3 regions of the Lysinibacillus sp. NPDC092081 genome follow, and region 1 is predicted to be linked to each of the others. Evidence: predicted binding sites of a transcription regulator. Region 1 holds the regulator's gene; each other region holds the start of a gene.
What was found. Region 1 encodes Rex, which represses fermentation and respiration genes when NADH is low (regulators of the CRP and FNR family bind a similar motif). Its sites were predicted from a motif close to TTGTGAAATATTTCACAA; they were not measured.
Positions count from the first base shown of each region.

Region 2: ACIQLB_RS20670 (DUF3224 domain-containing protein) is a predicted target of Rex. The motif match lies at 4,341-4,358, and genes of this name have one in related genera.
Region 3: yeiL (transcriptional regulator YeiL) is a predicted target of Rex. The motif match lies at 5,205-5,222, and genes of this name have one in related genera.

Region 1 is NZ_JBIVRU010000019.1:2,061-9,360, forward strand. Features, by position in the region: gene tsaB (tRNA (adenosine(37)-N6)-threonylcarbamoyltransferase complex dimerization subunit type 1 TsaB) at 1-662, shown strand, start outside; gene rimI (ribosomal protein S18-alanine N-acetyltransferase) at 655-1,107, shown strand; gene tsaD (tRNA (adenosine(37)-N6)-threonylcarbamoyltransferase complex transferase subunit TsaD) at 1,107-2,123, shown strand; gene ACIQLB_RS20160 (ABC transporter ATP-binding protein) at 2,578-4,521, opposite strand; gene ACIQLB_RS20165 (redox-sensing transcriptional repressor Rex) at 4,751-5,386, shown strand; gene ACIQLB_RS20170 (twin-arginine translocase TatA/TatE family subunit) at 5,541-5,756, shown strand; gene tatC (twin-arginine translocase subunit TatC) at 5,777-6,598, shown strand; gene ACIQLB_RS20180 (CPBP family intramembrane glutamic endopeptidase) at 6,701-7,300, opposite strand, start outside.
Region 2 is NZ_JBIVRU010000020.1:32,945-40,244, forward strand. Features, by position in the region: partial or broken gene ACIQLB_RS20650 (hypothetical protein) at 259-600, opposite strand; gene ACIQLB_RS20655 (hypothetical protein) at 1,102-1,320, shown strand; gene ACIQLB_RS20660 (ketoacyl-ACP synthase III) at 1,603-2,586, shown strand; gene ACIQLB_RS20665 (MaoC family dehydratase) at 2,908-3,333, shown strand; gene ACIQLB_RS20670 (DUF3224 domain-containing protein) at 3,834-4,229, opposite strand; gene ACIQLB_RS20675 (hypothetical protein) at 4,555-4,965, opposite strand; gene ACIQLB_RS20680 (SH3 domain-containing protein) at 5,694-7,196, opposite strand.
Region 3 is NZ_JBIVRU010000004.1:43,000-50,299, reverse strand. Features, by position in the region: gene ACIQLB_RS09265 (putative protein N(5)-glutamine methyltransferase) at 1-696, opposite strand, end outside; gene ACIQLB_RS09260 (GrpB family protein) at 818-1,321, opposite strand; gene ACIQLB_RS09255 (alpha/beta fold hydrolase) at 1,666-2,592, opposite strand; gene ACIQLB_RS09250 (diaminopimelate dehydrogenase) at 2,953-3,933, opposite strand; gene ACIQLB_RS09245 (hypothetical protein) at 4,221-4,511, shown strand; gene yeiL (transcriptional regulator YeiL) at 4,518-5,180, opposite strand; gene ACIQLB_RS09235 (MFS transporter) at 5,282-6,433, shown strand; gene ACIQLB_RS09230 (oxalate decarboxylase family bicupin) at 6,492-7,300, opposite strand, start outside.

The DNA of each region.
Region 1 (7,300 bases):
CTGTAATAAGGGATGGAAAAGTGATCGCAGAGATTGTACAAAATATAAAATTAACGCATTCGGCAGGTGCTATGCCAGCCATTGAAGAAGTGCTAGCAAAGGCAGACATAAAGCCAAGTGAGTTGGATGCGATTGCGGTATCAGAAGGACCTGGTTCTTATACCGGTGTACGAATAGGTGTGACGCTTGCTAAAACATTAGCATGGACATTGAAAAAGCCTTTAGTTGGAATATCTAGCTTAAAGTCATTGGCCGCAAATGCAGCACTATATGATGGGTTTATTTGTCCTATTTTTGATGCGCGAAGAAGCAATGTCTATACGGCCGTTTATAAAGGTTGTGAGCTTGAAGCGATTATTGATGATTATCACGATGATATTGATGGCTTGTTAGAACGTTTACGGGCTTTAGAGGCACCGGTTTTATTTGTTGGAGTAGATGTAGATATTTTTTGGCATAAAATTGTAGAAGTGCTAGGTGATTATGCGCAGCGCACACCATTTAGTAATGACTTACCACGAGCAAGTGAAACAGTTCGATTAGCGACGAAAGTGGAGCTACCAAGTGTGGATGCAGTTCATCATTTTGTCCCTCAATACAAACGTATTGCCGAGGCGGAGGCGAATTGGCTGAAGGAACAAAAGGAGAAGGCACATGAGTAGTAATGTAACATATCGTAAAATGGTATCTGAAGATGTCCCAGTAGTGTATGAAATTGAGCTTGCTACATTTCCAACACCATGGACGTTAGATTCTTTTTATTATGAAGTGCATGAAAATCAGTATGCACATTATGTGCTAGCTATAGATGAATATAATAACATTATCGGTTTTTGTGGAATGTGGATGGTTATAGACGCGGCGCAAATTACGAACGTAGCCGTTATAGAGGCTGCTCGAGGTCGCGGAATTGGTGAAGGTTTAATGCGAGAGGCAATGCGTATTGCTAGAGAGCATAGTATGGAAGTCATGAGTTTAGAGGTACGAGTTACAAATACAGTTGCTCAAAATCTTTATCGAAAGCTTGATTTCGAAGATGGCGGCATACGTAAAGGATATTATACAGATAACGGGGAGGATGCCCTTGTCATGTGGGTGAATTTATGATGGAAGATCGAATGATATTAGCAATAGAATCGAGCTGTGATGAAACAGCAGCAGCGATTATTCGAAATGGCTCTAAAATTGTTTCAAATGTAGTTGCATCTCAAATAGAAAGTCATAAACGATTTGGTGGGGTTGTACCTGAAATTGCATCTCGTCATCATGTTGAGCAAATTACAGTGGTCATAGAAGAAGCATTAGCACAGGCAAATATGAAGCCGGCTGATTTAGATGCTGTGGCAGTTACTGAGGGCCCTGGTCTTGTAGGTGCATTGTTAATTGGGATTAATGCCGCGAAGGCCTTTGCATTCGCTAATAATTTACCAATTTTAGGTGTGCATCATATAGCTGGACATATATATGCTAATGCACTCGTGCAGCCAATGGAATTCCCATTGTTAGCACTTGTGGTATCAGGTGGTCATACAGAGCTAGTTTATATGAAAGAGCATGGCTCTTTTGAAGTCATCGGTGAGACGAGAGATGATGCAGCTGGTGAAGCTTATGATAAGGTTGCGCGTGTTTTAGACTTACCGTATCCAGGTGGTCCGCGAATTGATAAATTAGCACATGAGGGAGATGAGGCAGTATCTTTCCCAAGAGTGTGGTTAGAGGAAGATTCTTATGATTTTAGCTTTAGCGGCTTGAAATCAGCGGTTATTAATTATAAACATAACATGGACCAACGTGGTGAAGAAATTTGTCCGACTGCTGTTGCCAAAGGGTTTCAGGAAAGCGTAGTGGAAGTGTTAACAGCGAAAACCTTACGGGCAGCTCGCGAATATAAAGTGAAACAGGTTATTGCAGCAGGTGGTGTAGCGGCTAATAAGGGCTTGCGTACATCACTTGAGAAGGTATTTGCTGAAGAAAACATACCATTTTTCGTGCCACCATTAAAACTGTGTACAGATAATGCCGCTATGATAGGGGCAGCAGCAACACCTATGTTTAAAGCAGGTATTCGAGGCAATTTATCAATGAACGGTCGCCCTGGAATGGAGTTAAAATCCTGGGTGTAAGAAGAAAAGAGGTGTTTTAGATTTGATTCTAAAATACCTCTTTTTGCTTTTGTGAAAAAATTGTTGAGAAAACAGTGTCTATAAGAAAATTTGAATCCGATCAGTTGACAAATTTTTCAGAAAATTATCCACAGGTAAGATAGAAATAAAACAGCGAACATCCGTACTTATGCACAAAATGTTGATAACTTGTGCATAACTTGTGATTATTCAATATATAGTAGCCTATTTTGTATAAAATGATGTGAATAAAATATTTTTGAATTGTGGACAATGTGGAAAAGTCTGTTGATATGTTGATATTACTAGATTTATAGTGTGTATAAAGTTGTGGGCATTTTTTGTCGAAAAATAGCACTTGACCAATATATATGAAAAATCAACGCGAGTAAAGTAAAAAGCCATGCGACAAGGCACATGGCTTTACAAGTTTTATCACACCTCAAGAGGGATGTTATAAAATAATATTTTCAAGTTCTTCACTTAGCTCAAGCCATTCCATTTCGAATAACTCATACTGTTCCTTAGCGGTTGATAATTCCTCTTGAAGCTGTGTAATTTTTTCGTGGTCTGTGAAAATCTCGGGATCGCAAAGAGCTTCTTCTAAGCGAGCTATTTCAAGATTTACTTGCTGCATTTTCCCCTCTAGTTCCTCAAGCGTGCGTCTAATTTGGCGCTCTCGTTTTTTAGCCTCTTTATCAATTGTAGAGGTAGAGATCTTCTCAGGTACATCAGCTTGTACTTGTGGTTGAGCGGCAGCCTTCATTTGTGCAATTTCTAATAGCTCTTGTTTCTTTTCAAGATAATAATCATAGTCACCTAAATACTCAAAGGACCCATCGCCAGACAGTTCGATTACTTTAGTAGCAATTCGATTGATGAAATATCGGTCATGCGATACAAATAAGAGCGTTCCAGGATAATCGATCAGTGCGTTTTCCAATATCTCTTTACTATCCAAGTCTAAGTGGTTGGTAGGCTCATCGAGAATTAAGAGATTGGCCTTTTGCATCATTAACTTAGCTAATGCAAGTCTAGCCTTTTCGCCACCAGATAAAGACGACACGATTTTATCTACATCTACTCCACTGAATAAGAAACGGCCTAGTACCGAGCGAATATCTTTTTCATTCATTAATGGCCATTCATCCCATAGCTCTTTTAGAACACTTTTATTGCTCGACAGCTTTGCCTGCTCTTGGTCATAATAACCAATTTGAACATTTGTACCATAGCGAATCTCTCCGGAGAGTGGTGGTAAATCTTTGACGATGGTTTTTAATAAAGTTGATTTACCAACACCATTGGGTCCAACAAGTGCAATGCGGTCTTCTCGGAAAGTGCGTAATGTGATGCCGCTTGATATTTTCTTATCACTATAACCTATAGCTAAGTCATCAATAGATAATACATCGTTACCACTTTGACGTTCAATTGTAAAACCGAAGCTTGCTGACTTTTCATCACCCTCAGGGGATTCCAGCCATTCTGTTCGTTCAAGCATTTTTCGACGACTTTGTGCCATTTTAGTAGTAGAAGCACGAGCAATGTTTTTTTGAACAAATTCTTCAAGCTTGGCCTTCTCATCTTGCTGTCGTTCATAAACCTTCAAATCACGCTCATAATTTTTCGCTTTTTCATCTAGATAGGCACTATAATTGCCTGTATATTTTGTGACGCGATGACGAGAAACTTCGTAGACAATGGAAACAACCTGGTCTAAGAAGTAGCGGTCATGAGAAACAATTAGAATAGCCCCTTCATAGCCTTTTAAATATGATTCCAACCAAGAGAGGGTTTCAATATCTAAATGGTTAGTAGGTTCATCGAGTATTAATAGGTCAGGTTTACTTAACAGAAGCTTAGCAAGTGCTAACCGAGTTCGTTGTCCCCCTGATAGTGAGCTAATTGGCTTTTCGTAATCCTCAGGATAAAACTGCATGCCATGAAGTACAGAACGTGTATCAGATTCAAATTGATAGCCACCCGCATCCTTAAAATTATGCTGCAAATGATCGTATTCAGACATTATTTTTGCATATAAAGTAGGATTTTCATAAACAGCTGGGTCGGCCATTTGTTGTTCTAATGATCGGAGTGCTTGTTCTTGGGCAATAAGCGGCTCAAAAATTGTCATCATTTCATCCCAAATCGACAATGTTGAGTTTAATCCAGCATGCTGCTCCAAATATCCAATTTGTATACCTTTAGGGATAATAATATCGCCAGAGTCATATGACAGTTGACCAGCAATTATTTTAAGTAAAGTGGACTTACCAGCACCGTTACGACCTACTAATGCAACGCGGTCACGATGTTGAACCTCTAATTTTACGCCACTCAAAATTTCATCTGCAAGGAAGGATTTATATAGTTGATTGACTTGTAAAACAATCATTCTCGACACCTCAATTCTTCCTTAGTGTAATAGATGTACGATTTGCATGCAATGTCGGTGCTTTACTTATTCCAAGCTGTCATGTAAGATTGAAACGATTTCTCTTTAGTTAGTGGCGTAAAAGCGCCATTAACTAAAGGGAAATACTACAGTGAATATTATAAACTGAGAAATAGTTAATTAAGCGTGTATCATAAATAGATTTGATACTCTATAAGGAGGAAAAAGTTTGAAACAAGAATTAAAAATTCCACAAGCCACTACGAAAAGACTTCCTCTTTACTATCGATTTATCCAAAACTTTGCACAAGAAGGCATGGAACGCATTTCGTCGAAAGAACTGAGTGAAGCGATGAAAATTGATTCTGCAACTATTCGCCGTGATTTTTCTTATTTTGGTGCTCTTGGGAAAAAGGGATATGGCTATGATGTGCAGCATCTCTTACAGTTTTTTAGCCAAACGCTCGATCAACATGAAGCGACAAAAGTAGCGTTAATTGGGGTAGGGAATTTAGGTAGTGCTTTATTAAAATACAATTTCCAAAAAAATCATAATACCCATATCGTTGTGGCATTTGATTCAAAGGCCCCAAAAGAAGGGAAGATGATTAGCAATATTCCAGTTTTTCATCCGGATTTATTGGAAGAAAAGTATGCAGAATATGGAGCGGAGCTTGCAATTTTAACAGTTTCACCACGCTCTGCACAGAAAATGGCTGATAGATTAGTGGCAATGAATGCAAAAGGGATTTTGAACTTTACGCCAGAGCGTATTACGGTACCAGATAAAATGCAACTTTTAACAATCGATTTGTCGGTAGAGTTGCAGGCACTTATTTATTTAATTCGTAATCAGGAAGAGTGATAATTGTACATAATTTAAAGTATAGCTCTCACAGTTTCTGTAAAATAGGTATGAAGTAAAATGCGAAAGTGACGAAAAAATTTCACATATTATTAGTTAGCCAAATAATCATATATGAGTTAAAATGAATCATATATAAGAGGAGGTGGCTGAAATGGGTATCGGTCCTATGAGCATGGTCATTATCGGAATTGTAGCAATCTTAATTTTTGGTCCTAAAAAGTTACCAGAGTTAGGGAAAGCTATGGGTTCTACACTTCGTGAGTTTAAAAATGCTACTAAAGGGTTAGTAGACGATGAAGATAATGATAAGAAGAAAGTCATCGAACACGATGATAAAAAGAAAGTCATCGAACACGATGATAAGTAACTGAAGGATGTCTTCCTAATATGAATACAAACGATCAAACTGTCATTGAGCATATAGAAGAATTAAGGAAACGACTTTACTTTGCAGTCGTTTTCTTTGTTATTGCGATTGTTGGGGCGTTTTTTTTATCGGAGCCGCTTATTCATTTTTTACAAAGTAGTGAAACAGCACAAAGCTTCTCGTTAAACGCTTTCAGGATCACAGATTCTATTAAAATTTATTTTCAAATGATTCTTTATATTGCTTTTTTGTTGACTTCTCCGATTATTTTATATCAGCTATGGGCATTTATTTCACCAGGATTATATGAAAAAGAACGTAAAGTCACATTAAGTTATATACCATTCACTTTTATATTATTTGTATCTGGAATTGTTTTTTCTTACTTTATTTTATTTCCGTATGTATTAAACTTTATGATTGAGTTATCTGCTCGCCTCGGGGTGCAGTTAACTATTGGAATTAATGAATACTTTTCATTTTTATTTCAAATAACCTTGCCTTTTGGATTTATATTCCAATTACCGATTATACTTTTATTTTTTGCTCGTCTTGGAATTTTAAATCCAAAAATAATGGCAATAAACAGAAAGTACGCCTATTTTGCACTTTTTGTGATAGCGGCTATGATTACACCTCCTGATTTAATGAGTCACTTAATCGTAACAGTGCCGATGTTTATGCTCTATGAATTTAGTATTTGGGTTGCTAGGATAGGCTATCGTAAATACTTAAAATCAGAAGAGTTACGTTTAAAGGAAGAACAAGAAGCTGAGCAAAAACGACAGATTGAAGACGCACTTGAACAACAGCGGCGTCAAATCGAAGAATTAAATCAATAAAAAATAGAAGCTCGATGCATATTAGTAGCATCGAGCTTTTTCGTCGTAATACATATACTTACATTCAACTAAAAATCAGTGGGAAGAAAAACTCGCTGATTTTTATTGCATTTTTTCTAGTTGTTCAAGAAACTTTTGCAATGGTTCTGCATACAATTGTACAAGTGTCACAAAACCATTCAGCATGACATGGGCGATAATAGATGTCCAAATGCGTTTTGTTTTGTGATATAAGAAGGCAAAAATCAATCCACAGATTGTATAAAGCAAGATATGAGAGAAGTCGAAATGAATAAGTGCAAAGAAAATGGCACTTACTATACCGGCTATCCAGAAATTAGTTGTTTGGACAAGCGATCCAAAAATAACACGGCGGAAGACGAACTCTTCTAATATTGGTCCAAATACGACAATTGCTAATATCGCAATAGGAGCGCCTTTTGCAATAGCTACAATATCGGCTGTGTTTTGTGATCCACCTTGGATACCGAATACAGCCATTTCGATAGCTGCGCCAATCATTTGGCCGATGAAAACTAAGAAGAAACCTATGATTCCCCACATAATTGATAGTGGTATAGTTTCTTTCTTTCCTTGATAAATATCCCAAAAAGCTTTATCGCGAGATGTTATGACTAAGCTTAGAATTAACGCAATGGCAAAGCTAAGTGCGATATACCAGCCTTGCGTAAGCGGAGCAGC
Region 2 (7,300 bases), on a different contig from region 1:
CCTTTGTCCCAACCAGCCTAATCATGTGTTAACAAGTAGAGGGCGAACAGTTTAGTTGTCGGGATCAAGTCCCACGGGCAGGTCCGTTCTACTCCGGCTACTATCAATCTATAAATTGAATAAAAAATAGTCAACCAGATTTCTCCGGTTGACCTTATAATACGAACGGCGCAAGTTAGTTAAGAAAATCATGAAATTGTAAGAGGAAAGATTAAAAGGAAAGAACCATTGTTTTATTACTGATTGGTTAATTTATTTCTACCATTGAGTTTCAGTTTTATGCTCGATGACTTGTATTACTATTGGTTCAATATTTTTTAACATTTCCTCGTATTGTTTACTATCGACATTATTTTCACCCTTAAATTGTACATCAGTCTGTGTTTTTGCAATGACGTCAATTACTTGTTGTTTAGTAACGTTTTTAGAAGCTGCAATCTCCACTACAGATTTTCCTGTTGCCAATTCTTGTTTTAATTCTTGTGCGTTTATTTTTAATAAAGACAATAAATTTTTATCGTTCAAATAAAAGTCTGCAGTATAATCAGGTTTACCATTTAAAGAAAATAAACCTTCGACTTTAATATTAGAAGGTGTAGGTTCACCTTCTAATACTTTTTGGATTTCTTCAGGGGTTGGTGCTTTAATAGAATTTACAGTTTCTACCGACTCATTTATTTCTTTTTTTTGAGTAGCATAGGCACTGCCAACACCTACTAATAATGCTGTTGACATTCCAAGTGCAGTGAATAATTTTGTCTTAGGATTTAACATTTTAAAACCTCTTTTCATTGTTTTATTGGGTGTTACAAGTACTAATATAAACGCAGCATGTAAAGATGAAGTGAAGATGATATAAAATTGAAATCAAACTTTATTCTTCCACTAACGGAGCAGTTTAGTTGAAGAAAAAATTATTAGCTTATTCAACAATCGGGCCATATTGTGGAATAACAGTTTTTTTAGAAAAGTACCAAACTTCGCTTCGGTAACAATATTATTCGACTTACCTCCTGTTTAAAAATAAGTCTATATTAACCGCTTGATTTTACTGATAATTCTGAAATTTATGTTAAGGTAGTTAGGGAGGGGGTGAAAATTGTGGAAAGAAAGAAAAGGAATCTTATATTAACTTTCGTAATCAGTTTTGCTTCAGTAATTTTCGGATTACCATTACTGTATACGTTGGGAGTTCCTTCGGGTGATGTGGTATTAACTGCATTATTCGGAAAAGGAAATATATGGGCTTTAGTCTTTTCTGTAATGTTAATCCTATTAGTCACTTTTGGTGTTGGTAAAGTTATAAAAAGCAGCACTTAGTTTTTATTAAACTAACCGATGCGTAGGTGACAAAGTAAAGTAAATAGTTGAAATAATTTTATAGGTATTCAACAATCGGGCGCGATTGTTGAAGAAGCGTCCTTATTGAACTAACGGGTGCTTTTCTTGAAGATCATTGAGTTGCATATGCAGCTCTTTTTTTCTTTATTGAACTAACGGTGCAGGATAGTTAAAGAAAGGGATTTTTTACTTCATATTAGTACCAAGTCATAGTAATAAGTGATATAATTTTAAAAACTATAGAAATGAGGGTGAACTTTTATGATTAAATCTAAAGCACGTATTACTGCAATAGGCTCTTATGTTCCTGAAAGAAGATTAACAAATGATGATTTAGAAAAAATGGTCGAAACGAATGACGAATGGATTGTCCAACGTACGGGTATTAAAGAACGAAGTGTTGCAAATGAAAATGAATTTACAAGCGATATAAGTTATAAAGCTGTAAAGAATTTGATGGAACGTTATGACAAATCAGTTGATGATGTTGATATGATTATCGTTTGCACACTTACTCCTGATTTTAAAACTCCAAGTGTTGCTTCGTATATCCAAGCAAAATTAGGTATTAGGAATACTGGAGCGATGGATTTAAACGTTGCTTGTGCAGGATTTACATATGGATTATATGTGGCAAACGGATTAATTACTTCGGGCTTAAACAAGAAGGTTTTGGTTATTGGAGCTGAAACGCTATCTAAAGTAACCGATTATACAGATAGAACAACCTGCATCCTTTTTGGAGATGGTGGAGGGGCAGTTCTTGTTGAATATGATGAAAAACAACCGAGTTTTATTTCATCACATTTATGTTCAGAAGGCGAGAAAGGAAATAGTTTATATAGTACCAATTTATCTAACACAATGAATGGAAAAGATTTGGTCGGAAATGGTTGCATTGTTCAAAATGGGCGGGAGGTTTATAAGTGGGCGGTTACAACTGTGCCAAAAGGAATACAATCCGTTATGAAAAACACTTCAATTGAGTTGAAAAATGTCGATTGGTTTGTTCCTCACAGTGCAAATTTAAGGATGATTGAGTCTATATGCGAAAAAAGTGGTTTTCCAATAGAGCGAACTCTATATAGCTTAGTCAATTACGGAAATACATCTGCAGCTTCAATCGCTTTATCTTTAGATATAGCGGTACGAGAAGGTAAAATAAAAAATGGAAATAAGATTTTATTATTTGGTTTTGGTGGTGGCTTGGCACAGGCAGGATTACTTATAGAATGGACTATTTAGCTAACAAGATTTTTAATGTAAGTAAGAAAATCTTATTAAACGGGTGCTATTCTCCAAGAAGAGGATTGGCTTTTTCTTATTGAAGTTACGGAGCAGGATAGTTTAAGAGTGTTGTTTAACTTGTGTTCAATAATCGGGCCATTTAATTGAATAACACATTAAAAGAAAATAGATGTTTAAGTAGATTTATGAAAGCTTGTGAAGATGTACTTAAGTCAACGATCAGGTTTCTTGAAGTAGGAAAAAGTAATACTAACCATTAATAGTAGGTGTTAGAATAAATTAAGTAATCGCGTTAATTAATATTTAAGAGGTGTTTTTATGAAGTTAGATGAATTTACAATTGGAGATGTGTTCGAAACTAAACCATACAAATTAACAAAAGAGGATATTATGAGGTTTGCAGGTGAGTTCGACCCCCAATATATGCATTTAGATGAGGAAAAAGCAAATCAGGGAATATTTAATGGAATTATTGCTTCTGGGATACATACACTAGCTATTTCATTTAAGCTATGGGTTGAAGAAGGTAAATATGGTGAGGATGTTATTGCAGGAACAAGAATGAATAATATTAGATTTATAAAGCCGGTGTATCCAGATGATGAACTACATATCATTGTAAAGGTTATAGATAAGAAAGCAACAATGAATGAAACGGGTATCCTAACGGTATTGTTATCTACTTTCAATGATAAGGAAGAAAAAGTTTTTGAGGGCGAATTATCTGCATTGATAAAGCGATGAAGGTTATTTTAAAGTATTGAACACCACCAGTTAATAGTAATTCAATTAAAGGGGACAATTCTTAAGAGGAATTGTCCCTTTTTCAATAAAATAAAAGAAGAAGGTTGGATTAGTGGTTGGATATGGTTATTGTAGAAAGAATTACATCAAGTAAAATTAAGCCATAGTCATTACTTTTAAACTATTTTTGAACATTGCGATTTATGTTGATGATTTTGGTACCTCTCCAACTGCTGTAATATGGTAGCGACTTCTGGCTTTATATGGCATGGTTACGTATAGCTCTACTTGCAATTATTAATTTAAACTCTGGAATTAAGTTATTTAGTAAATAGAGAAAATTATCGTTATTCTTATGAAGACTTATTCCATTATCGGGCGCGATTATGGAATAAGTGCCTCTTTTTCTTCTTCAACTAACGGAGCAGGATAGTTGAAGAAGATCTTTCGACGAAAAGGGCATTCCTGGTAGTACAGAAATGCCCTTTTTTACTGTTTTGTTAGAATTTAAAATCTAGAATCATCTTACTGGTTTCACCTGTAAACTTATAGTTATAAGACCCTTTCAAGCTTTCTAAGTCACCGGTAGCTTTGATGATTGTTGCTGGAGAATCTAGATTTCCTTTATCAAATATTCCTTGCTCTATAGCTGTAAATGTCCCCTGTTTTCCCTTGTAAGTTCCTTCAAAATGCAGAAATCCGGAAATTTTAGCAGTGGCTAAGTGACTATCATCTATATTAGATTCAACATAATATAACAAATATTCAACAAAAGCTTTTCCTGTTAATTCACCCTCTAAATCATATTCGACATGGGCAATATTAATAGGGAATTCTTTTCTAGTGTCATCTACTGGCTTTTCATCCCATCTGCTTACTGTAAATGTTACCTCCATGGTAAATCTCCCTTCATTATTAAATAGTAATTCACCTCCAGTATAATATACAAAAAGTACCATTATCAACAGTAGAATAGGATTACTTTTATTAATTTTTCTTTACTAACTTTGTGAAATATTGCACTTAAAGTAACGAGGGCTTTAGTTAAATTTTCGATTCGCGAAATATCAAAAATAAAAAGACAGAATTTATTCTACACGTTTTGAGTAAATCTGCCTTTTTGTTTTAGAGAAAACAGCCCTTGATAAAAAGTAGGCTTATATAAATTTTTAATCAAACTATATTAAAAGTACACCAACGTTCTGATTTACAAGAGAAAGATTATTTTTTGTATACAGGATTCCTGTCAAGAAAATCATCTATTTCTTCCTTCAAGGTATAAACCTGAGTGAAGTAAAGATGACCTACCAAAATACCTTTAGATTTCCATTTCTCCATTTCATTATAATGTAAAGTTACAAAATACTCATACAATTTTTCCCTTCCAATTCCTTGTTTTTCAGCCATCTCTGCAATAGAAAGACCTTTTTTCCAATATACGTCATACTCTTTAGCAGTTAAACCCAATAGTTTATAAATTTCATCATATTTATATTGAAATTGGTAAACCACTTCACCTTCACTTGTAGCTATTTCATCTAAATGACTATCTTTTGCTTGAGCAATTTTGGGGGAATTCGAACAAATAGAAATTAAAAACAAGGATAAAACTGTTTTTATAAGGAGCTTCAAAATAACACCTCCTCCATTTTTGATTTTAACTATGTTTTATTTTGTGGGGTTTTCAAAATTTTATGCCGTTCACTAAATCTTATGAAAAGAATATATTTGAGTGACTCTGCTGTTTTAAAAACTGTTGTTATTTAACTAACGGGGCAGTTTAGTTGATTAAGCTAACGAATTTTAAAGGAGAGTAGAAATTGAGTATGAATCAATTATATTTATCTTTAAATAAAGCAGGTTTGATGTTTAAGGGGAATTCATAACAGGGAGAGGTTGATTTCATTCATCTTGAAACTGACGAGAATGGAACAACAAATTCAGTGGATGTAAATACATTTGAAACGCTTTTTGGGGATGTAAAAGGGAATCCAAGCTACGAGGCATTGTCGGGTTCTCATACTTTTAAATGGGAAGATACGCAAACACTATGACAGCAGAGGAAATGAGTTATCAAATATTTTAACAAGTGGAAAGAGCAAGGGTTGTTTAACTAACGAGAGCGGTAGGTTAATAAGAAAAGGGCTTGCGTGTATGATTGAATCTCATATATGCAAGTCCTTTTGTTATGCTTTCTCAATCACTCCAGTAGCTTAACACAAGACTTTGTAGCTCCCATCAAGCAATCTGTGTCAATGAATTTAGTTATGAAAGGTTCGAGGAGTGTCAAGAAAGGATTTATTAAACATAAAAAAGAAAAGATGACTTTTATAGTTACCTTTTCACTTGTAAGTAGCAATTTAGTTATTGAATATTTGTTCGTAACGGTGGAAGAATGCCACTGTGTGCGCTCTTGCTAGAGAATCATTTGGTTTAAACTCTTCATTTGTTTTAGTAGTTGTTAAACCATTATCACGAAGGAATTTAATAGCTTCTGACTGAGATACAGTCTTACCATAATGCATTGAAGCTAAGATACGAGCGAAGTTACCCCGTGTGATATCCTTACCTGCAATGGCTTGTTTGGATGCTGTGTTTGCACCTAGAACTGGTAGAGAGTATTTTGTAGCCAGTTGGTAGTTTACGTCTCCATACCATGAAGTATTAGCTATCGTTGAAGCTAGTTCTGATGGTTTGAAGTAACGTAATAGGATAGATAACATTTGGTTTTCCGTTAAGTTAGTGTACGGTTTAAGTAAGTTTTCGTACTTACCTGTTGATGGGTTTTTCACGTTTGGGTATCCACTGATGATACCGATGTTGACTGCCCACTTAAAATCCTCAGCCCAGTATTGGTTTGCATTGTAATCAGCAAACTTTGATACATCAACGTTGCCCGTTGTGGGCGGTGTTACTGGAGGTGTTGAAGCTGAGTAGTTTAAATAACTTGATGCTACATACCCCTCTGTCCCGTCACTTCTTTTCACAGGATACCAAACAAAATGGTTTTTCTTCGTTGATACTTTTTCATATTCAAAAGGACCCGTAATGGTAATAATTTCACCTTCACGTAAAGTACCCAAAGAAGGACTATCCGTAGTAGGTCTTGTCCTAAATGTTACATTAGTTATTGCACTAACTTTTTGATTTGTTTCAAAAAAATACTTAGATTTTGTTAATGGTAAATCAAAATCATAGTTCATCGTTGAAAATTTAATATTTTCCCTGCTGTTAGAGTCATATTGAAAATGTTCACGTGAAAAAGGCAGCTCTGTTAAGTCTATTAATTCCAATTTCTTGATAATTTGGAGAATTCTTTCTTGATAGGCATTTGCATTTCTTTCACCAGTTGCTTGGACAAAAGGACTATTTACTGGCTTAGTACCGTTATAAGCCATGATAGCGAAGTACCAATGTTCCAGTACATCTCTTTCCCCACCGTTGATGCTAGGTAAATCCTTCCGCTTAAACATATTATCTAGAGTCTCTACACCAGCTTGAATATTATAGACAATATCGCTTTTTAGTCTATCTTGATTGTAGCCGGCTTGATTTGTAATTTGCATAATGCCAATCCCCTTATCAGCTGTCACAATCGCTTCACCATTCACATCGAAATGACGCCAATTTCCACTTTCACCTTCCGCAATTGCCTTCACAATTTCAGGAGGAACATCATAAATCAGTGCTGTTTCGGTTAACAAACAGTTCATTGTGGAAAAATCAGGGTTTACTTTCGATGCCGAATTATAATCACATGTATTTGCAATATTACTAGCTAATACATTTTTATCTATATTTATAGATAGAGAGAGGGCACCAATGGCAATAACACTAATCAATGGTTTCAATATCTTTTTCATATCTGAATATTACACTTCCTTTCATATTTTCTAAAGTTAAAAGATTCAGATATATGTTATCATAAACCCAATATTTGGGATAGTGGTAATATTCAATGTTTCTT
Region 3 (7,300 bases), on a different contig from region 1:
AGTCTCTATCAATAGATGTCCACCAGGAACAAGCCAGTGAGAAGCCTCTTCTATTACCTTTCGCTGAAGGTCTAGTCCATCCATTCCTCCATCAAGCGCCACTTTTGGTTCATATAAACGAGCTTCTTGGGGAAGCAGTTTTATTGAATCAGTAGGAACGTAAGGTACGTTAGCCACTATGATGTTCACTCGACCTTTTAATGAATCTGATAATGCGTCATATAAGTCACCTTGATAAACGTGACCACCAATCTTAGTTATATTACGGGATGTACATCGTACAGCAACAGGGTCAATATCAACAGAGTGTAATAAAATCTTTTTAAGGTCGGTTGTAATTGCCGCACCAATGGCACCAGACCCGCAACATAAATCCAAAACAATATCATATGGGCGGGTTATAATTTTTGCTTGCTGAACTAGAAACTCTGTACGTCGACGTGGTATAAAAACTCCCCGTTCTACTTCTATTCGTAGCCCACAAAACTTCGTAAACCCAAGCACGTATTCAAGCGGTAAACCACTTACTCGTTTTTCTACCATTTTCATTAAATCCTCTATACTTCTAGCCTCAGAGGTAAGTAACTGTAATTCTTCTTCAGCGAAGACACACCCCTCACTCCGTAGTCTGTTGATAATGCTTTTTTCAGTTTTATTATCTAAAAATAAATTGATTTTTTGTGCTATTAACCTCACCTCTTCCTTCATCCCAGTTATTTATCTTTTTATTCTAGAAATAATATAAATGTCCTTCATCAACAAAGCTGCTCCGTTAGTTAATAGCAACAATCTTTTCGAAAACAGCCCAGCACAAAAGTTACTTATCGTATTTCTTAAACTCGGGAGTTTCCATTAGTCTTTGGAAAAAGATATCTTTGGCTTCCCTATAGTCATCCATTGATTTGGCTTCATATTCTTTCTTCAATTTATCATATGCATCGCGATATTTATTATTTGCCAATAAAACTTCTCTAAATTTCCAAAAGAAATCAAACTCAGAATCAATTACAGTTAATTGAATCCCTAAAGGAGGATTACTTGTATCATCTTTAAATGCCCTAAATGTATCTGTTTTGACACTTTCATCATTTCTTTCATATAAATTTGATAAAAGCTCTACTGCTTTCGAAAATTGTTCAGCGCTAACACGTACTTGGATGTCTAAATCACCTTTAGTCACGCTATCAGGAATTGCTGAACTACCAACATGCTGGATATCCGCCTCTGGTAGTAATTTTTTTATTTTATTTTCGTGTATCAAAAAAGTTTTCTCAGCATTTTCATGAAATAGTTCACTAGTAAAAAAATTTACTTTTTCCATATAAAACTCCCCCAATCTAAACTAATTCTATAGTAAGTATTGTAATTCAAATTGGTACTTTACCCTTTATTTTACCATCATAGCCCAATTTTACCCTATCGCCAATATGAAATGTTGCATCTGGATTCTTCGCAAGATTTACAATTACTACCTTTTTAGGTACATAAACTATTGCACTTGGGCATTTATCTCCTCAATTGCACCTGTAAAAGTTATTTTTACTTTATTAAAAAAAAGAATCCATTTTGAAAAGATTGATCAAAATGGATTCTGATTTATGTTTTGTTTTTCCATAGATATGAAAACCTTTGCTATACCGCGATTTAGAGGATGGTAAATGTAAACTAATTAATACTTATCAATGACTGATTAAACTTGATTGACTCTTCCCACTGGGGAAAATGACTTGAATTTTCGAACCAAATGAGTTTTTTTGGCGTTTTTATTGTGTGATAGTAATCCTCTACTAATGACGAAGAAACATGCTGATCATGACGCCCCTCAAAAAAAGTAATAGGGACATCGAAACTCTTGTATTCACTAAAATCTATTTCCATGAGCTCTTGCCACAAATATTGAATAGATTGTAGACTCCCTTTTTCGCGATTGATTAAATCTTTAAATGTGTACTTTGATGAAAAAATGAAATCCCTTACCAATTGGTTGTAATTACTTTTTCCATATAAAGAATGTCTGTATCGAACCACTAATTTAGTAACAAATAATAAATCGATTAACCAATCTTTTTGAGTCAATGAAAGGTCAATATTTTTCAATCGCTGAACTATCTTTTTTTGATTCCGTTCTTGACTTTCTTTCAGAACAAAATCATATTGACACTTCAACCCTTCTTTCATGTTAACTACTTGACCACATCCAAAATAACTATGTACTAGCTGTGGATATTTTTTAATGAAAATTAAGCCTAGTACACTTCCCCACGAATGCCCTAAAAGGTAAACTTTTTCTTGTTTAAACGTTTCTAATAAATAATAAATTAAACTGTGTAGGTCCTCTATGTATGTTTCAATAACTATTTGTTCCTCTTCAGAAAATTTATAGTAGGATTTTCCAGACCCTCTTTGTTCCCAGACTACAACATTAAACGTTTTTCCAAGTTCTGAGTTATATTTATAAATCAGTGGTAAAGCGGCATCACCTGGACCACCATGCAAATACACTAAAAGAGGCAGATTGTTATCTTCACCAAAAATAGAAATAAATTGTTTGGAAGAGCCTATTTTTATATATTTGGACACTTGAGTTTTCATTTTCTTCTCCTACCTTACTATCTATGATATATCTACCTTGGATAGAGCCGTTAAGAAAGCTTACTACTGTCTTTATCTCATTAAATAAGAACCACATACTATATCGGATAAAAAAGGGTTTATTTAACAACAAATATAATTAATTACCATAAAAAACCCAATGATTTGTTATATCGATGAGTTCGCTTTACGTAATGTTAGCAATTATGCAGTCGTTAATTTTGTCATCTCCAGCTTTTGATGAGCGTTTTCAATTATTGTCAGTTTACCTCTATAGTGATTTAACAAAATAACTTGCTAAAAATGAAAAACCCGATTATCAACTATATGATAATCGGGTAGTAGTTAAATAGTTTACTATTATAAAAGTTCTTTACGTAATTCAGCAGCTGATTTTGGTGATAACAGACCGAATGGGATATCGAATACTGTTTTAGCACCTTTGTCACCAGCTTGGTTTAAGCGATGTGCTGCACGAGCAAATGCTACTAGAACGCTAGACGTGAAGTTTGGATTACTTTCAAGCTTTAATGAGAATTCAAGAATTTGTTTTTCGTTAGCGCCGCTTTCACCACTGCGAATAACGAATCCACCGTGTGGCATGCCTGTATGGTTAGCTTTAAATTCTTCTTCAGAAATAAAGTTTACTGTTGTGTCATACTCGTCAAAATAGTTTGGCATCGTCACAATTTCTTGTTCAACTTTTGCAGCATCTGCACCTGCCTCAAGAACAACCCAGCATTCACGTGCATGTTTTTCACGCGTTGTCAGCTCAGGATTTTCACCGTTTCGCACACGGTCAACAGCTTCTTTAATTGGTAATGTGTATTGTACAGCATTGTTAACACCTTCGATGCGACGAATAGCATCTGAGTGACCTTGACTTAAACCGTCTCCCCAGAAAGTATAAGTTGTGCCTACTGGTAGAACTGTCTCCCCAAGTATACGATTTAATGAGAACAAACCTGGATCCCAACCAACTGAAATGACTGATACTTTACCAGATTTTTGTGCTTCTGCATCTACAGCCTCGAAGAACTCAGGAATTTTCGCATGTGTATCAAAGCTGTCAATTGTATTAAACCATTGTGCAAAGTGTGGTCCTTGCTCAGGTAAATCTGTTGCTGAGCCACCACATAAAATCATTACATCAATGTCATTTTGGAATTTTTCAGCATCATCCACTAAATATACGCTTGCATTACTTGCAATGTTTACAGTTGAAGGATCGCGACGTGTGAATACCGCTACTAATTCCATATCTGGATTTTGCGAGATAGCATACTCTACTCCGCGCCCTAAATTTCCATAACCTACAATACCTACTCGAATTGCACTCATTAAAAATTCCTCCTCACGATTACGTGACTCTGTAAAACCTTTCACGTTAAATCTAATTACAATAATACGTTTTGTTAGGAAAATTCACAATAGTTTGAGTACGTGTTTTTCTCTTGAAATTATACAAATTTTCTATGATTTTTATTCGTTAATGGCATGAATGCGGTTACATATTACTAATCTAATGAAATCACTAACCTTTAAGTTTTCGTTAAAGCCTTGTAAATGAAGACTATTCCGACCGCATGTCTTGTACAATAAAACTAACGACAAAGGGGGCATGTTGAATGAAAAGTAATTGTTATTCACCTAGCACAACATTGGAACAAGGAGAATTACTTGCTTGTCCATTCCAAAATGCACAAAAATCTGCTAAAACTCACATTGAAGCTGAGGCAAAGCACAAAAAATTTTCACCTAACAAACATCAATGTATAAGGGTTTTACCTTTTGGCGTTATAGACGAAACCCTAAATATCTCCGTAGAAAACCAACGAGTCGATGAGGTTAACTTCTACCATAGCGGCAAGGAAATCGCCCGCTGGTTGATTAAAAAAAGTGAATACAATAAGCTGTAGTATCCCTCAAAGTATCTCCTGTGCCAATTCGGAAAGACGCTTTTCATTGATAATGTGATAGCCATTCTTTCTCTTTTCTAAAATTTTTTCTTCGCAAAATTGTGCCAGTACATATAACAAATGCCTATAAGAAACCCCTAAATATTCGCAGATTTCCGTATGCTTTTCTTTATAGATTCCTTGATCTGACGAAAATTGAATAAATGCAGCAAGTCGATTTTCAAGTGGAAATGCTTGATTTTGTGTATATTTTGACGTCATTTTGAACGCCTTTTCCCCTAAAAACACACAAAGTTTACGTAAAAATAATACATCCGTGAGTAACTTTTCTTTGCAGGACTGTGTAATCGAAAAACAAATCGTCTCGGTTACTGCCTGAATCCCCTTCGTATATCTTGCCTCATTAAGCAACTCAATTTCACCCATAAAAAGTGGTGCTTCCAAGTAATCGATAAGCGAGACCTTACCATTTTTATGTGTCATATATAACTTCGCTTTTCCTTCAATCATGTAATATAGAGTATCCGGGAATGACCCTTCTTGAAAAATCCATTCACCTTTGTCAAACTTACATATTTCTAGAAATAGATCAATTTCAAAAGAAAAAAAACCATCTATTGGATATTTATCAAGATAGTATGAACGTTCCTCAGCTGTAAGAATATGCATTATTTTACTCTCTCCTTCAAAACAATGTGAGATATCTCACATTATTGTACCGATGAACGTGCTATTATTCAACTTAGTTAAATTGGAGGTACGGAAAATTTATGAACAATCAACGATGGCTTTCTCAAAATTTCTTTGCATTTTTCTTTACATGGGGTATTTTCTTACCTTACTGGACTGGTTGGCTTGTAGATGCCAAACATCTTACTGTCTCACAGGCTAGCGTCATAATGGGCTGCGGTCTTTTAGCACGAGCAACTTCAAATCTATTTTTATTCCCGACTCTTGCAAAATATGTAAATAACAAACGACTAACTACAATTCTGGCAATAGGTGCCCTAATCACAACTTTATTTTACATACCAAGCACGAGCTTTATCTCGCTTCTTATCGTTACCCTGTTATTTAGCGTTTTTTATCCAGCTCTGCTCCCTGCCGTTGAAAGTAGTGCAGCTACGCTCGTACAGCATGGAAATGTACACTATGGTAAAAGCCGCTCCTACGGTTCCCTTGGCTTTGTCATTGCAGTATTAATCATTAGTATGCTAACAGGTGCATTTGGCAATGAGGTGATCTTTTGGAGTATGGTGATCGGCCTAATCGGTATGCTGTTGATGCAGCAAATGGCTACACCAAAAGAGTTACTCGTTATACCGACGAAAGAACAACGGGCAAAATCATTGTCGATGAAAACATTATGGACTATTAAAGGCTTCCCTATTGTTTTATTAATCGTTATCCTATTGCAAGGCGCACACGCTTCTTATTACAGCTACGGCTATATTTATTTAGGTGATTTACATGTTGATCCATTCTATATGGGGATGATTATAAACATCGCCGTTCTTTGCGAAATTTTATACTTTATGAAGGCAGATACACTATTTAAAAAATGGCGCTCATCTTCCTTATTACTTTTAGCTGCAAGTGGTTCTTCGTTACGTTGGCTACTCATTTACTTATTCCCTAATGTTTGGGTATTTATCGCTTCTCAAACATTGCATGCATTTTCTTTTGCTCTCGCGCATTTCGCTTTTATTAGCTATTTAACAAAAACATTGCCGAAGGAGCAAATTCCAAATGCACAAGGACTTTACTCTGCATTAGCAATGGGATTAAGTACAGCGATCCTTACATTTTTAGGCGGCTATTTATACGATATTTCACCTGGACTATCATTTGCAGCAATGCTTATTTGTACTGTTCCAGCAATCGGTATTCTGCTTGCTACTAGAAATAAATATCAATATTAAAAACAAGCAGGTGGGAAAGATAAGATCTTTTATCTTTCCTACCTGCTTTTCTATATGCTCACCTTGGATAATAAGAAAATCCAGGATATTTTACAACCGGCCACTTTTCCTTTCTTAGTACGTTAAGAAGTTCTGGACCAACATTTAAATTGCTTTGTACTAGCTCAGATGGAGTAAGGGCCATCCATTGATTTAACGAAACATCCTGAAATCTATCACTTTTAAACATTTCAAGGAACCATAATGTCTCAGTACCGGTATTTTCAATATAGTGACCATTTGCAAACGGCACGTATCCCACATCTCCAGCACGATAATCGAATGTTCTCGCCACACCATTAGCTGCAAATACTGTCATACGCCCTTTTCCTTGTAGGTAATATTGCCATTCGTCATTATTCGGGTGCCAATGCAACTCTCTCATAGCACCAGGCTTAATCTCGACAAGTGCTGCGGCGATATTTTTAGAAATAGGAAAGTTTGTCGAATCCACAATTCTGACACTGCCACCAGGAGTTTTAATAGGAGTTTGGGCAAGCAGGCTATGTTTGAAGGTTTGGGGGACTGTACCGTATGGGGATTGTACTTTTTGTGTGTCTAGAGGTCCCGGAACCTTATCTTGATAAATATAGACCTGTTCTTTCGGGATATGTTTAAAAGCGCTAATCGGAACACCAAAATTGGAGGACAGCACATCTTTAGGAGTATGAGCAAACCAATCAGATATCGAAAATGTACTAAGATCTGAGAAATGCCCATCGTCAAACACCAGTAAAAATTCACAGCCATCTTCAAGACCCTGGATGGAGTGAGGAATTCCTGGTGGAAAATACCACAAATCCCCCGGTCCTACATCGGCAATAAAAT